DNA from 3 places in the Corallincola holothuriorum genome. Region 2 is predicted to be linked to each of the others. Evidence: predicted binding sites of a transcription regulator. Region 2 holds the regulator's gene; each other region holds the start of a gene.

Evidence for each region. The regulator MetJ, encoded in region 2, represses methionine synthesis genes. The targets are predictions, from matches to a motif close to TAGACGTCTAGACGTCTA.
Region 1: metK (methionine adenosyltransferase) is a predicted target of MetJ. The motif match lies at 4,321-4,338, and genes of this name have one in related genera.
Region 3: metA (homoserine O-acetyltransferase MetA) is a predicted target of MetJ. The motif match lies at 2,841-2,858, and genes of this name have one in related genera.

What each region holds. Positions count from the first base shown of each region.
Region 1 covers NZ_QPID01000009.1:55,010-62,471, reverse strand. The annotation lists gene DU002_RS14455 (phosphoglycerate kinase) at 1-985, opposite strand, end outside; gene epd (erythrose-4-phosphate dehydrogenase) at 996-2,051, opposite strand; gene tkt (transketolase) at 2,129-4,126, opposite strand; gene metK (methionine adenosyltransferase) at 4,373-5,524, shown strand; gene rsmE (16S rRNA (uracil(1498)-N(3))-methyltransferase) at 5,764-6,495, shown strand; gene gshB (glutathione synthase) at 6,500-7,450, shown strand.
Region 2 covers NZ_QPID01000012.1:45,084-52,545, reverse strand. The annotation lists gene metL (bifunctional aspartate kinase/homoserine dehydrogenase II) at 1-1,270, opposite strand, end outside; gene metB (cystathionine gamma-synthase) at 1,314-2,465, opposite strand; gene metJ (met regulon transcriptional regulator MetJ) at 2,682-3,005, shown strand; gene metF (methylenetetrahydrofolate reductase) at 3,252-4,142, shown strand; gene DU002_RS16870 (hypothetical protein) at 4,229-4,924, opposite strand; gene DU002_RS16865 (PilZ domain-containing protein) at 5,657-6,310, shown strand; gene ppc (phosphoenolpyruvate carboxylase) at 6,381-7,462, opposite strand, start outside.
Region 3 covers NZ_QPID01000004.1:168,511-175,972, forward strand. The annotation lists gene metH (methionine synthase) at 1-1,780, opposite strand, end outside; gene metA (homoserine O-acetyltransferase MetA) at 1,792-2,751, opposite strand; gene DU002_RS08360 (HvfX family Cu-binding RiPP maturation protein) at 2,955-3,563, shown strand; gene DU002_RS08365 (NAD(P)H nitroreductase) at 3,830-4,378, shown strand; gene DU002_RS08370 (hypothetical protein) at 4,478-5,278, opposite strand; gene DU002_RS08375 (S9 family peptidase) at 5,506-7,462, shown strand, end outside.

The DNA of each region.
Region 1 (7,462 bases), on a different contig from region 2:
TTGCTTTAGAGATAGACAGTGTACCTGCTTCGAAGTTCTTGAACTCAAAAACGCCGACTGGACCATTCCACAAAATAGTCTTGGCATTCTTCAGGATCTCAGCCAGTTCAGCAGAGCTGTTAGGACCAAGATCGAAAATCATGTCGTCGTCAGTCACTTCACTCACGTCTTTAATTTCTGCTTCAGCATTTTCGTCGAATGCTTTGGCACAAGCAACATCAGTAGCAACTGGGATAGAGCACTCTTTCATCAGCTTTTGCGCTGTAGGGATCAAGTCAGCTTCATAAAGTGACTTACCTACATTGTGGCCAGAAGCCGCGATGAAAGTGTTAGCAATACCACCGCCAACAACCAGTTGGTCAGCAATTTTAGACAGTGACTCAAGTACTGTCAGCTTGGTAGATACTTTAGAACCACCAACGATAGCCACCATTGGGCGCGCAGGCTCAGCCATTGCTTTGCCTAATGCATCCAACTCACCCGCCAACAAAGGGCCAGCACAAGCAACAGGCGCATACTGAGCAACACCATGGGTTGAACCCTGTGCACGGTGAGCCGTACCAAAGGCATCCATCACGAATACGTCACACAGTGCAGCGTACTGCTTTGCCAGACCTTCTTCGTTCTTCTTTTCGCCTTTGTTAAAGCGAACATTTTCCAGAACAACCAACTCGCCAGCTGCAACGTCAACGCCTGCCAAATAGTCTTTTGCCAAACGTACAGGTGCTTTAACAGCGTCCGCAAGGTAGTTAACTACAGGCTGCAGTGAAAACTCTTCAGCGTATTCGCCTTCAGTTGGGCGACCTAGGTGAGAAGTCACCATCACTTTTGCACCGGCTTTCAGGGCAATTTCGATGGTAGGCAGTGATGCTAGGATGCGCGCATCCGAAGTCACTTTGCCATCTTTCACAGGTACGTTGAGATCTGCACGGATCAGGACGCGTTTACCGGCCAGATCCAGATCAGTCATTTTAATAACAGACATGGTGATTCCTCTATGTTCGACTGAAGTTAAGCGAATTGGGTTGAGTTTGGGAGACCGCATTCATTATAGACCGACATGTATCAATCATCCGGTTTGCGAATCCCCATTCGTTGTCACACCAAACTAGTAATTTGATCAAATGATGGTGGCTGACTCGTGTTTGCGTTCCATCCACAATCGATGAGTGTGGATCATGATTAAAGTCAGCAGAAACCAAAGGTTCGTCAGTATAAGACAGGATTTGGGAGAATTCTCCCTTAGCTGCGCTTTGTAGTAATTGATTTACATCACGGATCGATACTTTCTTGTGAACTGTAACCGACAAGTCCATCGCAGTCACGTTAATCGTCGGCACTCGCACGGCAATTGCCTCAAATCGACCCGCGAACTTCGGCAAGATCCGCTCCACTCCCACAGACAACTTGGTATCAACAGGAATAATGGAGTGGCCAGCGGCGCGAGTTCGACGTAAATCCGGATGATAGGCATCAATGACGGGTTGATCATTCATCGCCGAATGGATGGTCGTGATCGCGCCAGATTCGATGCCAAACTCATCATCCAATAGCTTGATCACAGGCACGATGCAGTTGGTGGTACAAGAACCGTTAGATACGATCCGATCTTCGGCCTTCAATACAGCTTCATTAACGCCCCAAATAACGGTGGCATCAACGTCTGCTTCGGTACGGGCAGGTTGCGAAAACAAGACCTTTTTCGCGCCAGCAGCAAGATGTTGCTCTGCGTGTTCACGGCGATTAAAACTACCGGTACATTCAAACACCACATCAATAGCCAACTCATCCCAAGGTAGCTGAGAGATATCGGCCTGCTGTAAGAGTTGAATATCATCATCACCCACCCGCAAAGTCGTCTGTTCCAATTCTACTGAACAGTTAAAACGACCATGGGTAGTGTCATAGCGAGTTAAGTGAGCAATGGCGTCAACATCAGCCAACTCATTAATCGCTACCACCTTAATATCTTGTTCGCCACGCTCATAAAGTGCACGCAGTACACTGCGCCCAATACGGCCATAGCCATTTATCGCAACTCTTATCGTCATACCACAGTCTGATAGGTGCAATTTAAGAAGAGATATAAAAAGACGAGCCTAAGGCCCGCCTTTAATATCGAGTGGAATTAGCCCAATAACTCGCGGCAATTTTCCAAAACATTTTTGGTGGTGATACCAAACATCTCGAACAACTGATCCGCAGGAGCGGACTCACCGAACGTTGTCATACCAATCACCCGACCATTCAGGCCAACATACTTGTACCAGTAGTCGACTATTCCGGCTTCAACGGCGACGCGGTTACTTACCGCAGCAGGCAATACAGCTTCTTTATACGCTGCGTCCTGGGCGTCAAACACGTCCGTTGATGGCATTGAAACGACACGCACCTTGCGGCCTTCCGCAGTCAACGTGGCATAGGCTTCAACTGCGAGTTGAACCTCAGATCCGGTAGCAATCAGGATAAGCTCAGGCTGACCTTCACAATCCTTCAACACATAACCACCGCGGGCGATATCAGCAACCTGCTGTGGGGTACGGTCCTGATGAGCCAAGTTCTGGCGAGTAAAGATAAGGCTAGTAGGCCCCTCTTTACGTTCAATCGCCGCTTTCCAAGACACAGCTGATTCAACCGTGTCACATGGACGCCAGTTTTCCAGATTAGGTGTCATACGCAAGCTGGAGATCTGCTCTACTGGCTGGTGCGTCGGACCATCTTCACCCAAACCGATAGAATCGTGGGTATAAACAAAGATGCTACGCTGCTTCATCAACGCGGCCATACGTACCGCATTACGAGCGTATTCAACGAACATTAAGAAAGTGGCACCGTAAGGTACGAAACCTTTGTGCAGAGCAAGACCATTCATGATGGCTGACATGCCAAATTCACGCACACCGTAAAAGATATAGTTGCCGTCAGCATCATCAGCAGTGAGGCCTTTCGCCCCACTCCACAATGTCAGGTTAGAACCCGCGAGATCGGCTGAGCCGCCCATGAATTCAGGTAACAATGGGCCATAAGCATTCAGGCAGTTCTGACTTGCTTTACGGGTCGCAATGACTTCGCCTTTGGCTTGCAGGTCAGCAATGTACTGATCTGCTTGCGCTGAGAACTCAGCAGGCAGGTCACCCTTCATGCGGCGCTCATACTCAGCAGCTAACTCAGGGTGTTCGCCACGATAAGCAGCAAATTTGTCATGCCAAGCGGCTTCTTCGGCCTGACCCGCATCTTTCGCACTCCACTGCTCGTAGTGATCAGCAGGGATCTCAAATGCACCATGCTTCCAACCAAGGAATTCACGTGATGCAGCGATCTCTTCATCGCCTAATGGCGCACCGTGACAGTCGTGGCTACCAGCTTTATTCGGCGAGCCGTAACCAATCACGGTCTTACAACAGATAAGGGTTGGCTTGCCAGTTTCTGCACGCGCCGCATCGACTGCTGCTGCAATCGCTGCTGCATCATGGCCATCAACCGCTGGAATAACGTGCCAGCCGTATGATTCGAAACGCTTGGCCGTGTCATCGGTAAACCAGCCTTCAACTTCACCGTCAATTGAGATGCCGTTGTCATCCCAAAATGCAATCAACTTACCTAGACCCAAGGTGCCAGCCAATGAACAGGCTTCATGGGAGATACCTTCCATCAAGCAACCGTCACCGAGGAAACAATAGGTGTAATGGTCAACCACATTATGAACACCACGGTTAAACTGCGCGGCCAATGATTTTTCTGCGATCGCAAAACCAACCGCATTGGTAATGCCCTGACCCAGTGGACCGGTGGTAGTTTCTACACCCGGCGCATAACCATATTCAGGGTGACCCGGGGTTTTAGAATGCAGCTGGCGGAAATTTTTCAAGTCATCAATGGAGAGATCGTAGCCTGTAAGATGCAACAGGGAATACAACAACATAGAACCGTGGCCGTTGGATAATACGAAACGATCGCGGTCAACCCATTCAGGATTAGTTGGGTTGTGCTTCATATAATCGCGCCAGAGAACCTCCGCGATATCAGCCATACCCATAGGTGCGCCGGGGTGACCCGACTTAGCTTTTTGTACACCATCCATGCTCAGTGCACGGATTGCGTTGGCAAGATCACGACGAGAAGGCATCGAATACTCCCAGCTCTATAATTTGAAGTGTCTGAAAAAATGGACGCATATTGTCAATGTTTCTGTGTACATTAGCAACGAAATTCTACGCCTCTATATATGTAATCTATTATTTACGTTTACACGTACAACAAAGCGGTTATGCGCTTTTTTTACGATCGGGGCTAGCACATTTGCAGCTCTCTTGGTTAGAATAGACGTCTAGACGTTCATACATATATAAGTCTATCTATCTGGATGACACCCATGGCACAACATTTATTTACCTCCGAATCCGTTTCTGAGGGGCACCCCGACAAAATCGCAGATCAGATCTCTGATGCTGTTCTCGATGCAATTCTCGAACAGGACTCTATGGCACGCGTAGCCTGTGAGACCCTGGTTAAAACCGGCATGGTGCTAGTGGCAGGCGAAGTCACTACTGAAGCATGGGTAGATATCGAACAACTGGTACGTGATACCGTTCGAGATATTGGCTATGTGCACTCGGATATGGGCTTTGACGCTGACTCCTGTGCTGTCGTTAACGCTATCGGTAAACAATCGCCTGATATCGCTCAAGGTGTTGACCGCGGTGATCCTCGCGAGCAGGGGGCTGGTGACCAGGGCTTGATGTTCGGTTACGCCAGCAACGAGACTGATGTCTTGATGCCTGCGCCAATTACTTATGCCCACCGCCTCGTGAAGCGTCAGGCTGAAGTACGTAAGAACGGCACACTTCCTTGGTTACGCCCAGACGCTAAAAGCCAGGTAAGTTTTGTTTATGAAAACGGCAAGCCTGTTGGCATTGATGCTGTGGTGTTATCGACACAGCACTGTGACAGCGTCAGCCAAAGTGACCTGGTAGAAGCGGTTCGCGAAGTCATTATCGATCCGGTATTACCCCGCGAATGGCTAAACGACAAGACCAAGTACTTCATCAACCCCACCGGCCGCTTTGTTATCGGTGGCCCGATGGGTGACTGCGGCTTAACTGGCCGGAAGATCATCGTTGATACCTACGGTGGTATGGCTCGCCACGGTGGTGGGGCGTTCTCCGGTAAAGATCCATCAAAAGTTGACCGTAGCGCCGCTTACGCTGGCCGTTACGTGGCAAAAAACATTGTTGCTGCTGGGTTGGCTGAACGCTGTGAGATCCAGGTAAGTTATGCCATTGGCGTAGCCGAACCGACCTCTATCAGCGTCGAAACCTTTGGTACAGGTAAAGTGGCTGACGAGCTGTTAGTTAAACTAGTTAGAGAGCACTTTGACCTGCGTCCATATGGTCTCACTGAAATGCTGGATTTAGTGCAGCCTATCTATAAAGAAACCGCCGCTTATGGTCACTTTGGCCGTGAGCAGTTCCCTTGGGAGCAGGTTGATAAAATTGACGCTCTGCGCGCCTCTGCAGGCTTATAGTTGACTGACTAAATTTGCCGCTCCCCGTGCATTAGCACACCCCACAAAGTGCTGTGGGTGCCATGCACTTGCGGCAAGGCTCACCCCGCGTAGTGTTTTGGGTGTACCGTTCATCCTGAACATAAAGGTAAGCGAAAGCTTGCCTTTTTTGTTTATACTGCGTTGATTGATCACGAAAACAGGCTTCGCTTTCTTCGCACTGCTTTTCAATATCGTTTGGTCAGGATAAGAGTTACATCATGCGCAACATTCGACTATTTCACCCAGAACCGCTGACATCTCCGTCAACGGTCGAGCTAAGTAGTGATGCCGCGGGTCACGTGGCGCGCGTACTCCGAATGCGCCTCGGCGATCCGGTGACGCTATTTAATGGCGACGGTCATGAATACCAAGGAACGCTTTCCGACGTCGGCAAACGCAATGTGTCTGTGCAGATACAGCAAGCCCAACCCGCAGATCGGGAAAGCCCACTTGCGATCCATTTAGGCCAAGGAATAAGCCGTGGTGAAAAGATGGATATCACAATTCAGAAGTCAGTCGAGTTAGGCGTACGAGAGATCACACCACTGATTACTGAACGATGCGGCGTCAAGCTCAACAATGAACGCTGGGAGAAAAAAGTCGCACATTGGCAGAAAGTAGCTATCAGTGCCTGCGAACAGTGTGGCCGCAACAGAGTGCCGCGTATCAATTCGCCCCAGCCGCTATCGGAATGGTTGGCCAGAACAACTGACGCCACTCGTCTCACTTTGCATCCTCATACCGATACCAGCTTTAGCAACATGGCGGCGCCTGGGGATCAGGTAGAGATACTTATCGGCCCCGAGGGCGGACTCTCCGAGCAGGAGATTACCGTCGCTGAGCAAGCGCAATTTTTTACCGTCAAACTCGGTCCTCGCATATTACGAACAGAAACCGCGGCGTTGGTTGCAATCAGCGCTTTGCAACTCAGATTTGGTGACTTGGGATAACAGAATGACTATTACCGTCGGTATCGTGATGGACCCCATCACAGAGATAAATATCAAGAAAGACAGCAGCTTTGCCATGCTAATGGCGGCACAGGCCCGTGGCTGGCAATTGCGCTATATGGAGATGGCGGATCTCTATCTCGACCAAGGCAAAGCCTATGGCCGTATGGCACCACTGCAAGTGCAACAAGACGCAGAAAACTGGTTCGCTTTAGGCGCGGCCGAAGAGTTACCGTTGACGGAACTTGATGTGGTATTGATGCGCAAAGACCCCCCCTTTGATACCGAGTATATCTACGCCACCTACATGCTAGAGCGGGCCGAAGATGAAGGCGTGCTGATCGTCAATAAGCCCCAAAGCCTGCGCGATGCCAACGAAAAGCTGTTTACAGCTTGGTTTCCCGAGTTAACACCCCCTACGCTAGTCACCCGTCGAGCTGATAATATTCGTCGTTTCTATGCCAAACATGACGACATTATTCTAAAGCCGCTGGACGGCATGGGCGGCGCTTCGATTTTCCGGATCAAACCCAATGATCCAAATCTAGGGGTGATCATCGAAACCCTGACGGAACATGGTCAACGCTACTGTATGGCGCAAGCGTTTATTCCAGACATTAAAGATGGCGACAAACGGATCCTGATGATCGATGGTGAACCGGTCCCCTACTGCTTGGCGCGTATCCCCGCCAAAGGAGAAACCCGTGGCAACCTCGCCGCTGGCGGCAGAGGTGAAGCACGGCCTCTGAGTGAAAGTGATTTGCGTATTGCCCGCGCCGTTGGGCCGACGTTAAAAGCCAAAGGGCTGATCTTTGTTGGCCTGGATATCATTGGTGAAGGGCTGACTGAGATCAACGTCACCAGCCCAACCTGTATTCGTGAAATAGAAGCGGCATTCGATATCGATATTGCTGGTCAGTTAATGGACGCTATTGCGCAACGATTAGCCAACTAATCCTTTTTCAGT
Region 2 (7,462 bases):
CATCTTGCAGATGGCGATAGAAGCAGTGGTAGTGGCGGGCATTCTCGGTGACACCATCGCCAACCATGGCTGCTAAGGCGTAGTTGTCATTCAGTGTTAGGTTGCAGAACGCGCCCTGCAGCTGAAAGTCTTTCAGTCGGGCAAACGCAGTTTCCGCGACTTCTGCGGTAAAACAGAGCCGGATCAAGCGCTGATCGGGTTGATATTGTTTTGCCAGTGGCACTAACTGATAACGGTCGAGATAAGCGCGAATGGTGGCCGTGGCTTCCTCAAATGCCTGTCGGGATGAGGTGTTCATACTGATCAGGCAGACTTTATCTAATGAGGTGACAATCTTGGCACCCTTTTCACCCACCTGAGTGGGGGCTATTTGGGTATGACTACCGGTGGCGGCAAAGGTTGAACGGATCGATAAGCGCGTCTTGCGGCCGACCATCGGCTGTAGCGTGCGAGTATGCAGTACCGGTGAGCCTAAACGTGCCAGCTCAGCGGCTTCCGCCAGCGATAGAATTGGTTGCGTACGCGCCCCTTTGACCTTATTGGGATCGGCACTAAAGATACCGGCAACATCAGTCCAAATAGTAGCGGCTTGCGCATCGGCTAAGGTGGCCAGCATAGTCGCGCTGTAGTCACTGCCGTTACGGCCAAGGGTCACGGTTTCACCGTCGGGGCCACGGCTGATAAAGCCAGTGACAATGGTGAGCTCCTCTTGGCGCTGTAACAGTTGTTCGGCCAGTTTTGGCTGCGACAGTGCAACATCGATCTCTGGTTGCGGCCCCGGCTGTGCCGAGAAAATCTCGCGTGCATCCAACCAGCCTGCGGGCACTGTCGACTGATTGAGCAATGCCGCCAGTAGCCGAGCTGACCATAGCTCGCCAAATCCGACAGTTTCGTTATAGCGCGCCGACTCATCGCCAGCTTGCAGCAGAGTCTGGATCTGGTTGAGATCATCGCTTAACGATTGCAGGGCTTGTTTTGCCGCGGCACCGTCTAACAGCTGGGTGATCAGACTGCCTTGAAAGCGCTCCAGATCAGTTAAGGTTTGTTTTACCAGCTCGTCATTGCTGCCCGCACTTTTGCTGCACAACACCAGCGCGTTGGTGGTTTTACCCGCCGCTGAGACCACCACAAGATCCCCTGCAGAGGTGTGCTCTTTTAGCAGTTCTACGACCCGCAGATAGCAATCTGCATCGGCCAAACTACTGCCACCAAACTTATGAACTCTGCTCCGTGATGACACGGATTCACTGCGCTGTGCGTGCTGCCACATATCGGCTGATTACCTTAGGTTATGCCAGTCGGCCAATTATAACTTAAACCGCATCAAAGCCCGCTTGCAGATCTGCAATTAGATCTGCCACATCTTCGATGCCGACAGATAAACGAAGCAGGTTGTTGCCAATGCCCGCTTCAATGCGCGCTGCTTCATCCATGGCTGCATGGGTCATGGTTGCCGGGTGGGCAACTAAGCTTTCTACACCGCCAAGAGATTCTGCCAATGAGAACAAACTCAGACCACTGAGAAATGCTTTTACCTCATCGACGCCGCCTTTCAGCTCAAAGCTCAACATGGCACCAAAACCATGCTGCTGACGCTTGGCGATCTCGTGGCCTGGATGATCCGGCAGGCTCGGGTGATAAATCGCCGCAACTTTGGTTTGTTGCTGTAAGAATTTGATGATCTCCGCGGCATTATCCTGGTGTTGTTTCACTCGTGGCTTGAGCGTGCGCAAACCCCGCATGGTCAGGAAGCTGTCAAATGGAGAACCTGTGATCCCGATACAGTTTGCCCACCAAGCTAAATCATCACCCATTGCCTGCTCTTTGGCGACAACGGCACCGCCAACAACGTCGGAATGGCCGTTAATGTATTTGGTTGTAGAGTGGACGACGATATCTGCACCCAGAGTTAACGGCTGTTGCAATACCGGTGACAGGAAAGTGTTATCAACCGTGACTAAAGCACCTTGAGCGTGGGCTTGCTCGCAGATAGCAGCCACGTCAACCACACGTAGCAGTGGGTTACTTGGTGTTTCTACCCAAACCATTTTTGGCTTCTGTGCCAACGCCGCAGCGAACGCGGTGGGATCATTCTGATCAACCACCAACAATTTGAAATGGCCTTTCTTTTCTAAATTGGTGAACAGGCGATAGCTACCGCCATAACAGTCGTGAGGAACAACCAGCAGATCATCGGCTTCTAATAACATGGTAGCCAAATGCACAGCCGCCATACCCGTGCTGGTGATTACGCCTTTCGCGCCTTGCTCGAGTTCAGCTAACGCTTCGGCTAGTGCATCGCGGGTAGGGTTGCCTGAACGTGTGTAATCATATTGTCGCGGCTGATCGAAGTCCGCAAACGTATAGTTGCTGGACAGATAGATTGGCGGCACCACAGCACCGTGCTGATGGTCAGTATCGATACCGGCACGCACCGATACGGTGGCAATGTTACGTTTGCTCATCTGGTTGCTCTCACTTTGGCTAAGGGGCCATCTGCTGGACATCGAAATATGCAGGCAGAGGCGGGCATGAGGCAACGATAAGGGATGAACTTTCAGACGTCAAGATATCTGGACGTCTAAACATCCCGCCATTTGGATTGCTATATTTGACTGACTCGTCTGACTCGGTACAATCAGCAGGGTTATTTGCAGCAAACGAAGGTAGGCAGCGCTGACATGGCAGAGTGGAACGGCGAATATATCAGCCCTTATGCAGAGCATGGTAAGAAGAATGAGCAGGTTAAAAAAATCACTGTTTCTATTCCGCTTAAGGTGCTTAAGATCCTGACCGACGAACGTACGCGTCGTCAGGTTAATAATTTACGCCATGCCACTAATAGTGAGCTGCTTTGTGAAGCGTTTCTGCATGCCTACACAGGGCAACCGCTGCCCGCTGATGACGACCTACGAAAAGACAGTCCAGATGACTTGCCTGAAGAGGTACGCAAGCAGATGGAAGAGTTAGGCTTACCGATCCCGGATCTGCACACCGAAGATTAGTCGCTCACCGTCATTTGGATTGCGTAATAAGGAGGCTGTTGCCTCCTTTTTTATCGCCTTTTGGTTACCTAACGGGCAAGGCACGGGCAAGCTGAGTGCTGTTGCGCTCGGTGTTTTGGCACAAAAATGACTTGACATTAAATGCCGATCACCTCAAATTTAGGCCGTATAGACGTCTAAACATCTAAATGTGACCCTGTGAGTCACATTGCATTCAGCACTGGCAAGGCCAGGGAGTTAAGTGAAATGGCATTAAGTCACGCACAGCAGATAGGTCTGTTGAACCAAAGCTTGTCGGAGCTTGGCAAGATCAATGTTTCTTTTGAGTTCTTCCCGCCAAGCAATGAAAAGATGGAGCAGACGCTGTGGAACTCGATTGAGCGTTTAGCCCCTCTAAAGCCTAAATTTGTCTCAGTGACTTATGGTGCCTGTAGCGGTGAACGGGATCGTACCCACGACATCGTTAAGCGGATTAAGAAAGATACCGGCTTGACCGCTGCCCCTCACTTAACTTGTATTGATGCCAGCCGAGATGAGTTACGCCAGATCGCCCGTGATTACTGGCAAAATGGTATTCGGGAGATTGTCGCACTACGTGGTGATTTGCCGGAAGGCAGCAATGAGCGCCCAGATATGTATGCGGCAGATCTGGTGGCTTTGCTGAAATCGGAAGCTGACTTTGATATTTCGGTAGCGGCGTACCCAGAAGTGCACCCAGAAGCGAAAAGTGCGCAAGCGGATCTGATTAACCTAAAACGCAAAGTGGATGCTGGTGCCAATCGTGCCATCACGCAGTTTTTCTTTGATGTGGAAAGCTATCTGCGTTTTCGTGACCGGTGTGTCACCGCGGGTATCGATGTTGAGATCGTGCCAGGTATTTTGCCGGTATCAAACTTTAACCAACTAAAACGCTTCGCAGGCATGACCAGCGTTCATCTACCGCAGTGGCTGCATAAAATGTATGACGGCCTTGATGATGACGCCATGACGCGTAACCTGCTCGGCGCATCGATCGCTATGGATATGGTCAAGGTGCTGGCGAAAGAGGGCGTGAAAGACTTTCACTTCTATACCCTGAATCGGGCTGATCTGAGTTACGCCATCTGCCATTCATTGGGCGTACGTCCGAGTAACTAATCCAACAGATTATTTAAGAAGAAAAAGAGCTGGCCATATGCCGGCTCTTTTTTATCTCACGTTAGGCTTGTTCCAACTATCTAGAGTCAGTTATGAGCCTGTTGCCGAACTAACATGGCTGGACGTTTCCACTGCGTCATTTCTGGTAGGGTCAGATAAGCGCCAACAAAAAAGCAGGCTGCGCCGACTAAGGTCCAAAGGTTGATTTGATACAAGTCGAGAACCTCCTGGCTACTGGGTAAGACCAGCGTGAATACGCCTGCGACCATAAAGGCGATAGATCCGAGCATGTTAACCATGACGACCCACCATGAAATAGATCGTGGCTTCCATGCCCAAAAGCTGTGGCACTCTTCAATTACCGCAAGACCGCTGGCCACCAGGAAACAGACGCAACCGATGATGTCGGGAGTCCAGATCAGTAAATCTTGTTGCAACCAGTTCAGGTCACTTAACATCACATCAAAGGTATTTAGATTGAAGAACAAGGTGCCGACAAGCTGGATAAATGCACTTAACCAGCCAATCTGATTAGGTTGCCAGCTAAACCACGTGAAGGGGTTAGTGGGCGTAACACCCGCTTCTAATTCTGCCCGTCGATCAGCATTGACCACCTCGAGAAGCTGTAGGTAAGCGGCACTGGTGAAGAAGATAGAGCCAACAAAAAACACTATATTGATGGTGTCGACATCTTCTAACCAGTGACTGATTAGCCCAGGCCAGACCTCGTTGATACAGGGGGCGGCAAAACAAGCGGCACCGATCATGAATAGCATCGCCATACACCAGCTTAAAAATGTCGGCCGAAAAACCAATAGCCGCTGACTAAGAGTGGGACTTGTTTGGTTGATTGCACCATGGCCACTACCTTTACGGTGAGCCCTAGATGTCCAGTGGTAAACCGAGCCGTCGCTGAAGTGATGGGAAATCTTTAATACAAATGGGCCGAGTTTGGTTGATTTTATTCGATCAATAACTGGTTGAGGCTGTTGCTTATTGGACCCTGATGTTAACGCCATTCGCTGTCCTGTTGTCTTAAATCGCGTATTCCCCCGCGTTATTTAATGATAGGTGATCAACTAATGCTTCGTTAGTTAAAATCACCGTTTTAGATCTCAATAGGCTGTTTTAATTAATTTATTTTTTCTAGGTGGCGGCATTGGTGAGTGGGTTTGGTTCCGCGTAGTACCGCTGAATCGTTGTTAGTTGTTTAGATCATCACAAAGCAGCTCTCTTGCTTTTATTTTGGTTCGTCGGCAATGAGAGTATTAGGAATAGTGGTGACTTTCGTTGCTGTTCGATACTCCTTGATAGTGATCAGTAACCGTGACTCGAACAAGCAGTCCGGTTGCGTTGGCTACTCATGAACAGCTGACAAGCTGTGCCGGTTGAAGTTTGATAACAGTTTGCACTAACACACACTTGTTAAAAAAATGTGAACTGTGCATAATTGGCACGAATAGTGACTGTTTTTTCAGCAGAAATTCCACGTTTGCAGCCCAAGGATGTCGCAAATGAGTGAGTCGTCAATTTTAGAATCTGAAGAACTGAGTTTTCTCAATGAGGTGATGTTCAGTCGCTTGCCTGAAGGAAATCAGGTTCAGCCGTCGTTTACGTTGGATGGCGATCAAGAGCACAGTGAAATGCTTGGCCGTCTCGGACAGGCTGCCAGTATGCAGATGGTGGCGCAGTTCAAAAACCGCCGTCTTATCTTTCCGTTACAGTTATTTCAGGACGAGTTTAACCGTTTAACCATGGAGTTACAGGCGCCACAGATCTTCGAAACCGGCCCCACTATGAGGCAATGGCGGATGCAGCCGCAGTTACCGCTACGTTTGTTGGAAGCATGCGGCAAAGAAGCTGAACTAAAGGTGCATGATATTTCTCTCAGCGGTTTCTCTGTGACACTGCCTGAACATGAAGGCCCCGCACCAGAGAAGCTGGAGTTGCAGCTGGAATTGCCCGAATGTGGTTCGCTACTGCCTCTTTATGGCGCAAAAGTTAGGCGTATTGACCAGCAAACGGTGGCTTACAACCTGTTATTTGATGAACCCGATTTAGAGCAGGCATTGGGACGCTTTTTGTTCGAGCAACATAAGCAGCAGCACCCTGAGTGGGAAATGCCCGCCGTCACGCCGAAGTCATCGGAGATGGCAGAGTCTGCCTAGATTTTGAATAGGCCTAGAGACAGAAAAGCCACCTGGATTAGGTGGCTTTTTCGTTTTTGCTACTTTGGGATTACCCGGTATTACGCATACCCGCAGAGATCCCGGTCATGGTCACCATCAATGCCTGATCCACAGCATTGCAAACCTCGTCTGATGCGCGAGAACGTCGCAGTAGCTCTGCTTGCAACATATGCAATGGGTCCATGTAAGGGTTACGTAGCTTAATAGACTGTTGCTGCCATGTTTCCCGTTCCATCAGATCGTTATCGTGTGTCAGCGATAATACAATGTCGATCCCTTCCTGTAGCTGAGCGCGAAGCTTGTCACCCAGAGCGTGCAGCTCTTGCGGCACCAATACCTGCTCGTAATACTTGGAAACTTCAGGTTCAGCTTTCATGAACACCATCTCAAGCATGTTGAGGCGGGTGCGGAAGAATGGCCACTGTTCGAACATCTCTTCGAGCAGGGGTTGTTGGCCATTGGCTATCACCTCTTTCAGACCCGCAGGTGAGCCTAACCAGGCCGGCAACACTAACCGGTTCTGAGCCCATGCGAAGATCCATGGGATAGCACGCAAGCTTTCAATTCCGCCAGTGGGTTTACGCTTCGGTGGGCGTGAACCCAATGGCAGTTTGCCCAGCTCAACTTCCGGTGTTGCAGCGCGGAAGTATTCGACGAATTGAGGCTCGCCGCGCACCACGGCACGATAGGCTTCACAGGAGGTTGCAGACAGCTGATCCATTAGCTGGCGCCAGCTTTGCTCCGGTACCGGAGGTGGTAGCAGTTTACCTTCGAGCACGGCACTGCCATATAACGCCAGTGAGTGCTGAGCGACTTCTGGTAAACCAAATTTCACCCGGATCATTTCGCCCTGTTCAGTGACGCGAATACCGCCATCTAACGAACCTGGAGGTTGAGACAGGATCGCATTGTGCGCCGGGCCGCCCCCACGTCCAATGGTGCCACCGCGGCCGTGGAACAGCATGAGTGAGACATCGGCTTCTTTACAAACTTGCACCAGATCTTCCTGGGCGCTGTACTGTGCCCAAGCGGCGGCCATCATCCCAGCATCTTTGGCTGAATCGGAGTAACCGATCATCACTTCTTGATGGCCTTTGATATAACCTCGGTACCAGTCGATTTCTAACAAGC
Region 3 (7,462 bases), on a different contig from region 2:
CCATACCATTTTTAATGGCGTGATACAGGAATACCGCGTGGATCGCTTCTCGTACCGGGTTGTTACCACGGAATGAGAACGAGACATTAGATACACCACCAGAGATCATCGCATGGGGTAGGTGTTGCTTGATGTCTGCAGTGGCTTCGATAAAGTCCACGGCGTAGTTGTTATGTTCATCAATACCGGTAGCGACGGCGAAGATATTGGGGTCGAAGATAATATCTTCTGGCGGGAAGCCAACTTTGTTAACCAGCACATTATAGGCGCGCTGACAGATCTCGAACTTGCGTTCGCGGGTATCCGCTTGACCCACCTCATCGAACGCCATCACGATCACTGCGGCGCCATATTTGCGCAGCAATACCGCTTGTTCGATGAACTTTTCTTCACCTTCCTTCATGGAGATGGAGTTAACAACGCCTTTGCCTTGGATGCATTTCAGGCCTGCTTCCAGCACTTCCCATTTTGAAGAGTCGATCATCACAGGTACGCGGGCGATATCGGGCTCGGCAGCGATTAACTTCAGAAAGCGCTCCATACACGCTTCAGCGTCGAGCATCCCTTCATCCATATTGATATCGATGATCTGAGCGCCGTTCTCCACTTGCTGCTTGGCCACATCGAGGGCGGTTTCATACTGCTCCTCTTTGATCAGGCGTTTAAACATGGCTGAGCCGGTAACGTTGGTGCGCTCACCGACATTTACAAACAGCGTGTCTTTATCTATTACCAACGGTTCTAGACCGGACAGCCGGCAGGCGATGTCCAGTTCGGGCAGTGGACGAGGCTCTACGCCAGCAACGGCGTCTGCCATGGCTCGGATATGTTCTGGCGTGGTGCCACAGCAGCCACCGACCAGGTTAACTAAGCCAGATTCTGCCCACTCTTTGATATGTTCGGCCATCTCTGCTGGGTCAAGATCATACTCACCGAAGGCATTTGGCAAACCAGCGTTGGGATGCACAGAGACAAAGGTCTCGGAGATCTGCGACAGATCACGCACGTATTGGCGCAGCTCTTTGGGGCCTAAGGCGCAGTTCAAGCCAAATGAGATCGGCTTAGCGTGGCGCAGAGAATGATAAAAGGCTTCAGTGGTTTGGCCTGACAAAGTACGGCCAGAGGCATCGGTGATGGTGCCGGAGATCATGATCGGCAATTCGTAACCGATCTGCTCAAACACCGTTTGTACGGCAAAAATCGCGGCTTTGGCGTTTAATGTATCGAACACCGTTTCGATTAAGATCAGGTCCGAACCACCATCAATCAAAGCGTTTGTCGCTTCAATATAAGCCTCAACGAGCTCATCAAAGCTGGTATTGCGGAAACCGGGGTCATTCACATCCGGTGAGATAGACGCGGTACGGTTAGTTGGGCCTAAAACACCAGCAACATAGCGAGGAATACCTGTTTCCGCGGCGACATCGTCTGCCGCTTGGCGTGCCAAGCGGGCGCTCTCGCGATTGATCTCCACCACCAGAGATTCCATGTCGTAGTCGGCCATGGCGATACTGGTAGCATTAAAACTGTTGGTTTCGAGGATATCGGCACCGGCCTCTAGGTATTGCCGATGGATGTTGTAGATGAGTTCGGGCTGGGTCAGTACCAGCAGATCGTTATTGCCTTTGACATCCGATGGCCAGTCAGCGAAACGTGTACCACGATAGTCAGCTTCTTCCAGCTTTTGATTCTGGATCATGGTGCCCATACCGCCGTCAATAACGGCAATACGTTGCTTGAGTGTGGTTTCCAGTGCCTGAATACGTTCTATTCTGTTCAAACTTCTGCTTCCTATAACGATTCGGCGTGGGCTTGGCTTAATGCAACCAAAGACGCTTCGTTTAGATTAAACGGGGTGAGCTGATAAACATGGTAGTTGAGCCAGTTGGTAAATAGCAGATTACCATGGCTGCGCCAGCGCACCTTGTATGGCTGGTTTGGATCGTTATCAGCGTAATAATTTTCCGGGACCTGCGGGTCTATCCCGGCATCAAGATCGCGGCGGTATTCATCATCAATGGTATTGGCATCATATTCTGGATGGCCAGTAACAAAAAACTGTCGGCCATCTTTCGAACCTAGCAGGTATAAACCGGCTTTTTCGGAGTCAACCAACACCTCCAGCTCAGGATGCTCATCAATCGCTTTTACTCTGACTTCGGCGTAGCGGCTGTGGGGCGCATAGAAAAATTCATCAAAGCCACGTAACAACGGGTGGTCTTTAGCCGCTTCACGCACCTGATGTTCATAAACACCAGATAATTTCTCCTCGCGCAGATGGCGTTGTAAACCATAGAAGTGGCTTAGTGCTGCGTGGGCTGCCCAGCAGAGGAAAATGGTGCTGACAACATGGCTTTTTGACCAATCCATGATGGTTTGCATCCGCTCCCAATAATGCACCTCTTCAAACGCTATCTGACCTAACGGTGCGCCAGTAATAATAAAGCCGTCGTAGCAGTTATCTTTAATCTCTTCAAAGCTGCGGTAGAAGGCATCCAAGTGCTCTTTTGGCGTGTTCTTCGACGGGCGATCATCGATGCGCAATAGTTCGACATCTATCTGCAGCGCGCTGTTTGAAAGTAAACGTAGCAGCTGAGTTTCGGTTTCGATCTTCTTCGGCATGAGATTAAGGATCAACACACGCAGTGGACGAATGTCCTGATGCTCCGCACGAGAGGCGGGCATGATGAAAATATTCTCCTGTTTGAGAATATTGGCTGCGGGGAGCTCGTCTGGAATTCGGATCGGCATGAGCTTTAACCTGTACGTCTAGCAACTGTTCAGTGACTAAAAAGGGCGTAAACCGCCCTAAATTAGAACGAGTCTAACTGAATCGGTTTTAGACGTCTAGAAGTCTTACCATCCATGCTGCTACAAATTGTTGAAATATTATCTTGGGTTTGCCTGTCTATCCTTAGTAGATAGCAAATTCAAATAGTTGAGGAAACCGAGCCATGGGCGTCAAGCAGCTTTATACACCAGTAGATAATGTCTGGAAGGGGATTTCACAAATTGATGGCCTTGCGCCCCTGTTACTCCGTCTCTATCTCGCGCCCGTGATGATCCAAGCAGGGTGGAATAAAATACAGGGCTTTGACGGCGTTGTTGAGTGGTTTGGGAACAGCGAATGGGGCTTGGGTTTGCCGTTTCCTTTATTGCTGGCCAGTCTGGCTATAGCTGCAGAGTTTATAGGTGGCATTTTGTTGATCCCCGGCATTTTGGTGCGCTGGGTGTCTATCCCTCTGATGGTGACCATGCTAGTGGCGGCGTTTAGCGTACATTGGCCTAATGGTTGGCTGGCGATCGCTGATCCCAACAGTTGGTTGGCAAGTGAACAGGTGGCGGAATCCGCGCAGAAATTGGCCATCGCGAAAGAGATTCTGCAGGAACATGGCAATTACGAGTGGTTAAGTTCGAGTGGCAGCTTTGTTGTGCTTAACAACGGTATCGAGTTTGCCATTACCTATTTTGTGATGTTGCTGTCTTTGTTCTTTACCGGCGGCGGTCGCTATACCAGTGTCGATTATTGGGTACATCGTTCGGTGATGAAATCGCAGAACTAATGGTTCGTATAGACAGGGGACAGCGGGTTACCGTCGGGTTGCTCGCTGTTTGAATAGAGGTCTCCATTGTTAGTGATAGCTAATGTTCACCTGCTGTTTGTCATGGAAAATGCACAGATTTGTTAACATTATGTAAGTATTTGCAGCGAAGTGTGGGGTATCTCGTATTAATCAGCTCAACACATTGAAAACCCTATTGCTCTCTCTAGTCTCGTTGAAAGCGATCTGGTACCTTGACCCCCTAGTTTAATGATTGGTGAATTGCCATGGATGTAATTAATCTTCTTCTTAACCGCTGTTCTCATCCGAAACTTAAAGCACCTGCACCCACAGGGCAGACTTTAGAGAACATTTTTCAGGCGGCATTGCGCGTTCCTGATCATGGTCGCTTAAAGCCGTGGCGCTTCGTTATCGTAGAGGGTGATGGTTTAGCGCGCTTAGGCCAGTTATTTGCTGATATTGCTACTGCAGCCGGCGCGCCCGAAGACAAAATCGCACGCGCGAAACAGATGCCTCTGCGTGCGCCGATGATTATTGTCGGTATTGCGTCACCAACACCCCATGCCAATGTGCCCCGTTCAGAGCAAGTCTTGTCTGCCGGTTGTGCAATGATGGCGATGCAACAAGCGGCGTTTGCGCAAGACTTTGGCGCCATGTGGCGCTCCGGTGAACTCTCTCATCACCCTGATGTGGCAAAGGCATTTTCTTTGGGCACCGATGAAGAGATTGTTGGTTTCCTTTACTTAGGCACGGTAGCGCAAGAGGCTCCGGCTGCGCCTTTATTGCATAGCGACGATTTCTTCACCTATTACTGATAGTGTTCGCTGCTTAGCTTCTTTCGTAGCAAAGCGTGACATAAAAAAGGCAGCCATTGGGCTGCCTTTTTTATTTTGCTTTATCTGCTGAACAGCGGGTTATTGCTCCGCTTTTGCCTGCCAAGCTTGCGCTTGCTGATCATCCCTTGGGAAGTCAAATTCGCTAATGGCCTGTGGCGGAATAGGTAGCAAGTCACCGCGGTAAACCATAGCGATAATCGCAGCTAACTCTGGTTTTAGCGTGGTCGCTACATCGGCACTTTCATAATCTGTGCTGGCCACTTTAATCAGTTGCTGTTCGGTGTGCGCTAACTGTTGCATGATAATACTGCATCCTGCTGTATCCATAATGCACAACATGGTTTGCTCGTTCAGACTGGCCAAATAGGACAGGCAAGCTGGCAGGTAATTATCAATGTCGCAGCCATTTTGAAAATCTTGCAGCGCTCTTTGCTCTTCAGGGGAGTTTAACGCCGCTTTATAGGTGCTCATTAACTGTTCGCGGATCGCTGGATCCTGACTATCACCCACTTGCTCCATCATTGTTTGGAATTTGGCAAAGGCGCGCCAATGGGCCATGGTTGCCAAAAGCTGTTCCGCCTGAGGATCGGTTTGTGCGTAGGGACGCAGTGTCGCAGTGATCAAGTTAATCCGTTGCTCGTTGTGCCCCCGATCTACCAGTTCAGCGTAAGCCGCGCCATGGTCTAGATAACCGGTAAGCAGCAGCAACTCATCATCGTACTCTTTCAGATGTTGATATTTAATCTCGCCTGCAGCAGGTGAGGCGATCAGTTGCCAATTGGGCATGGGGAGTTCGACTGCATTTTCAGCCATCAAGGGTAAGGCCGTGATGAAGCCGAGTGATGCAACGACGATACGAAACTGGGTAATAAAAGACATTGAGACTCTCATCGGGAAAATCAGGTTCGCTCAGTGTACCATCGACTATCAATTGGTATAACTGTCTGATTAGTCACATGGCGGAACATTTTTTTTCCATGTTGGCTTGCTACTATTTTGCTCGAGAGCCGTTTAACGAGTGGCGTCTTGGCCAATCAGCTTTTATCTTGCAGTAATGCGCGACTAAGCGCGGAACAGTTGCTGTTAATCACTGACAGGGGAAGATAATGATTAAAATAATTGGGTTACTTCTGGTGTTTTGTTGGACTTCGCTGGCCCAGGCCGCGCCATTAACATTGGAAGACCTAAGCAAAGTTCAACGGGTGGTTGAACAGGCGGCATCACCGGCGGGGAAAGAGATCGCTTATGTGCTGCAGGTACCGCGAACCGTCTATAAAGATGATGATGGCAAACCCTATTACCACCTTTATATGACCGATGAAGCGGGCGTAAAGCGTCCCTTTATTACCGGCAAAGTGGTGGTCAAACGGCTGAAATGGTCAGCGGATGGTAAAACCCTCTATTTTCTGGCCAAACGCGGCGAGCAAAAATTTGTTTCCCTCTGGTCTATCCCTGTCGACGGTGGCGAGGCCCAGCCGCTGTATGAGCACAGCCGCAATATCAGTGAGTATGATATTTCACCTGACGGGCAGACGATCCTGTTTGTCGGGCGAGAGAAGAAACCGGGCAGTGATAAAAAGCTGAAAACCAAAGGCTTTAAGGCGCAGGTCTATGAGGAAGAACGCGAATTAGCGCGCTTGTGGAAGCTGGACCTGAACCAGGAAAAGCTCGAAGCGAGCATGATTGAGCGTCAGGACAATGTGCTGTTTGCCAAGTTCAGCCCTGATGGTAGCCGTTGGTTACTCAAAGTGTCACCCAATTCATCGATCGACGATATCTACATGAAGAGCACCCTTAAGATCACTGATGATCAGGGCAAGCTGTTAGCGGCTATTGTGCACGAAGGCAAAATGGGTACGGCTGAGTGGTCTCCATCTGGCGAGCACCTGTTGTTTATTGGCTCTGAAAGCATTCATGATCCCGCCGATGGTCGTTTGTATCTCGCTGATGTGAAAGGCGGCAAGCCAGTAGAGTTGTTGCCTGACTATATGGGGCATGTCAAAGCAATTGGCTGGCTCACCGATAAGCAGGCGCTCTATGTTGGTCATGAAGGGGTGGAATCGACTCTGGGCATGGTCAATATCGATAGCCAACGTCAAAGTACGCTTATTCCTACTGGGAAAGCGATATTCCACCGTTTTTCTGTCAATGGTGATGGCCAGATCGCGCTGATTGGTGACACACCGGTTCATCCCAATGAGCTTTACCTGAAAGCCGATGTCGCTTCTGATGTGGCACGATTGACCCAGAGCAATCCGTGGCTGGAAGAGGCGGAACTGGCCGAGCAAAAAGCCTTTACCTATAACGCTCGTGATGGTTTGCCATTGGGCGGTGTGCTGGTGTTGCCGCTGAACTATCAGGAAGGTGAACGCTACCCATTGATCATGTTTGTTCACGGCGGCCCTGAAGCACATATCTCTAATGGCTGGGTGAACCGATATTCGAATCCTGCACAGGTCGCCGCAGCCAAAGGGTATGTCAGTTTCTTCCCTAACTATCGTGGCAGCACGGGCAAAGGGGTGAAATTCTCCATGCTTGGGCAGAACGATTACGCCGGTAAAGAGTTTGATGATCTGGTTGATGCCAAGAAAGCGTTGGTTGCAGCAGGCTTAGTCGACAACGATAAAGCGGGCATTACCGGTGGCAGTTATGGCGGCTATGCCTCGGCATGGGGTGCTACGGCACAATCTGAACATTTTGCTGCCAGCGTGATGTTTGTTGGTGTGTCGGATCTGATCTCCAAGTTTGGTACCACAGATATTCCAAACGAGATGTATCTGGTACATGCCCGCAGCTGGCCGTGGGAACATTGGCAAGACATGCTGGAGCGTAGCCCGGTATATCACGCGCAAAAACACCGTACACCGCTACTTATCATGCATGGTAAAGACGACCCTCGTGTCCATCCATCGCAGTCATTAGAGCTGTATCGGTATTTGAAAACCCTCAATAAAGCGCCTGTGCGGCTTGTCTGGTATCCGGGCGAAGGCCACGGCAATCGTAAAGCGGCTGCACAGTATGATTACAGCCTGCGCTTAATGCGTTGGATGGATTTCTATCTGC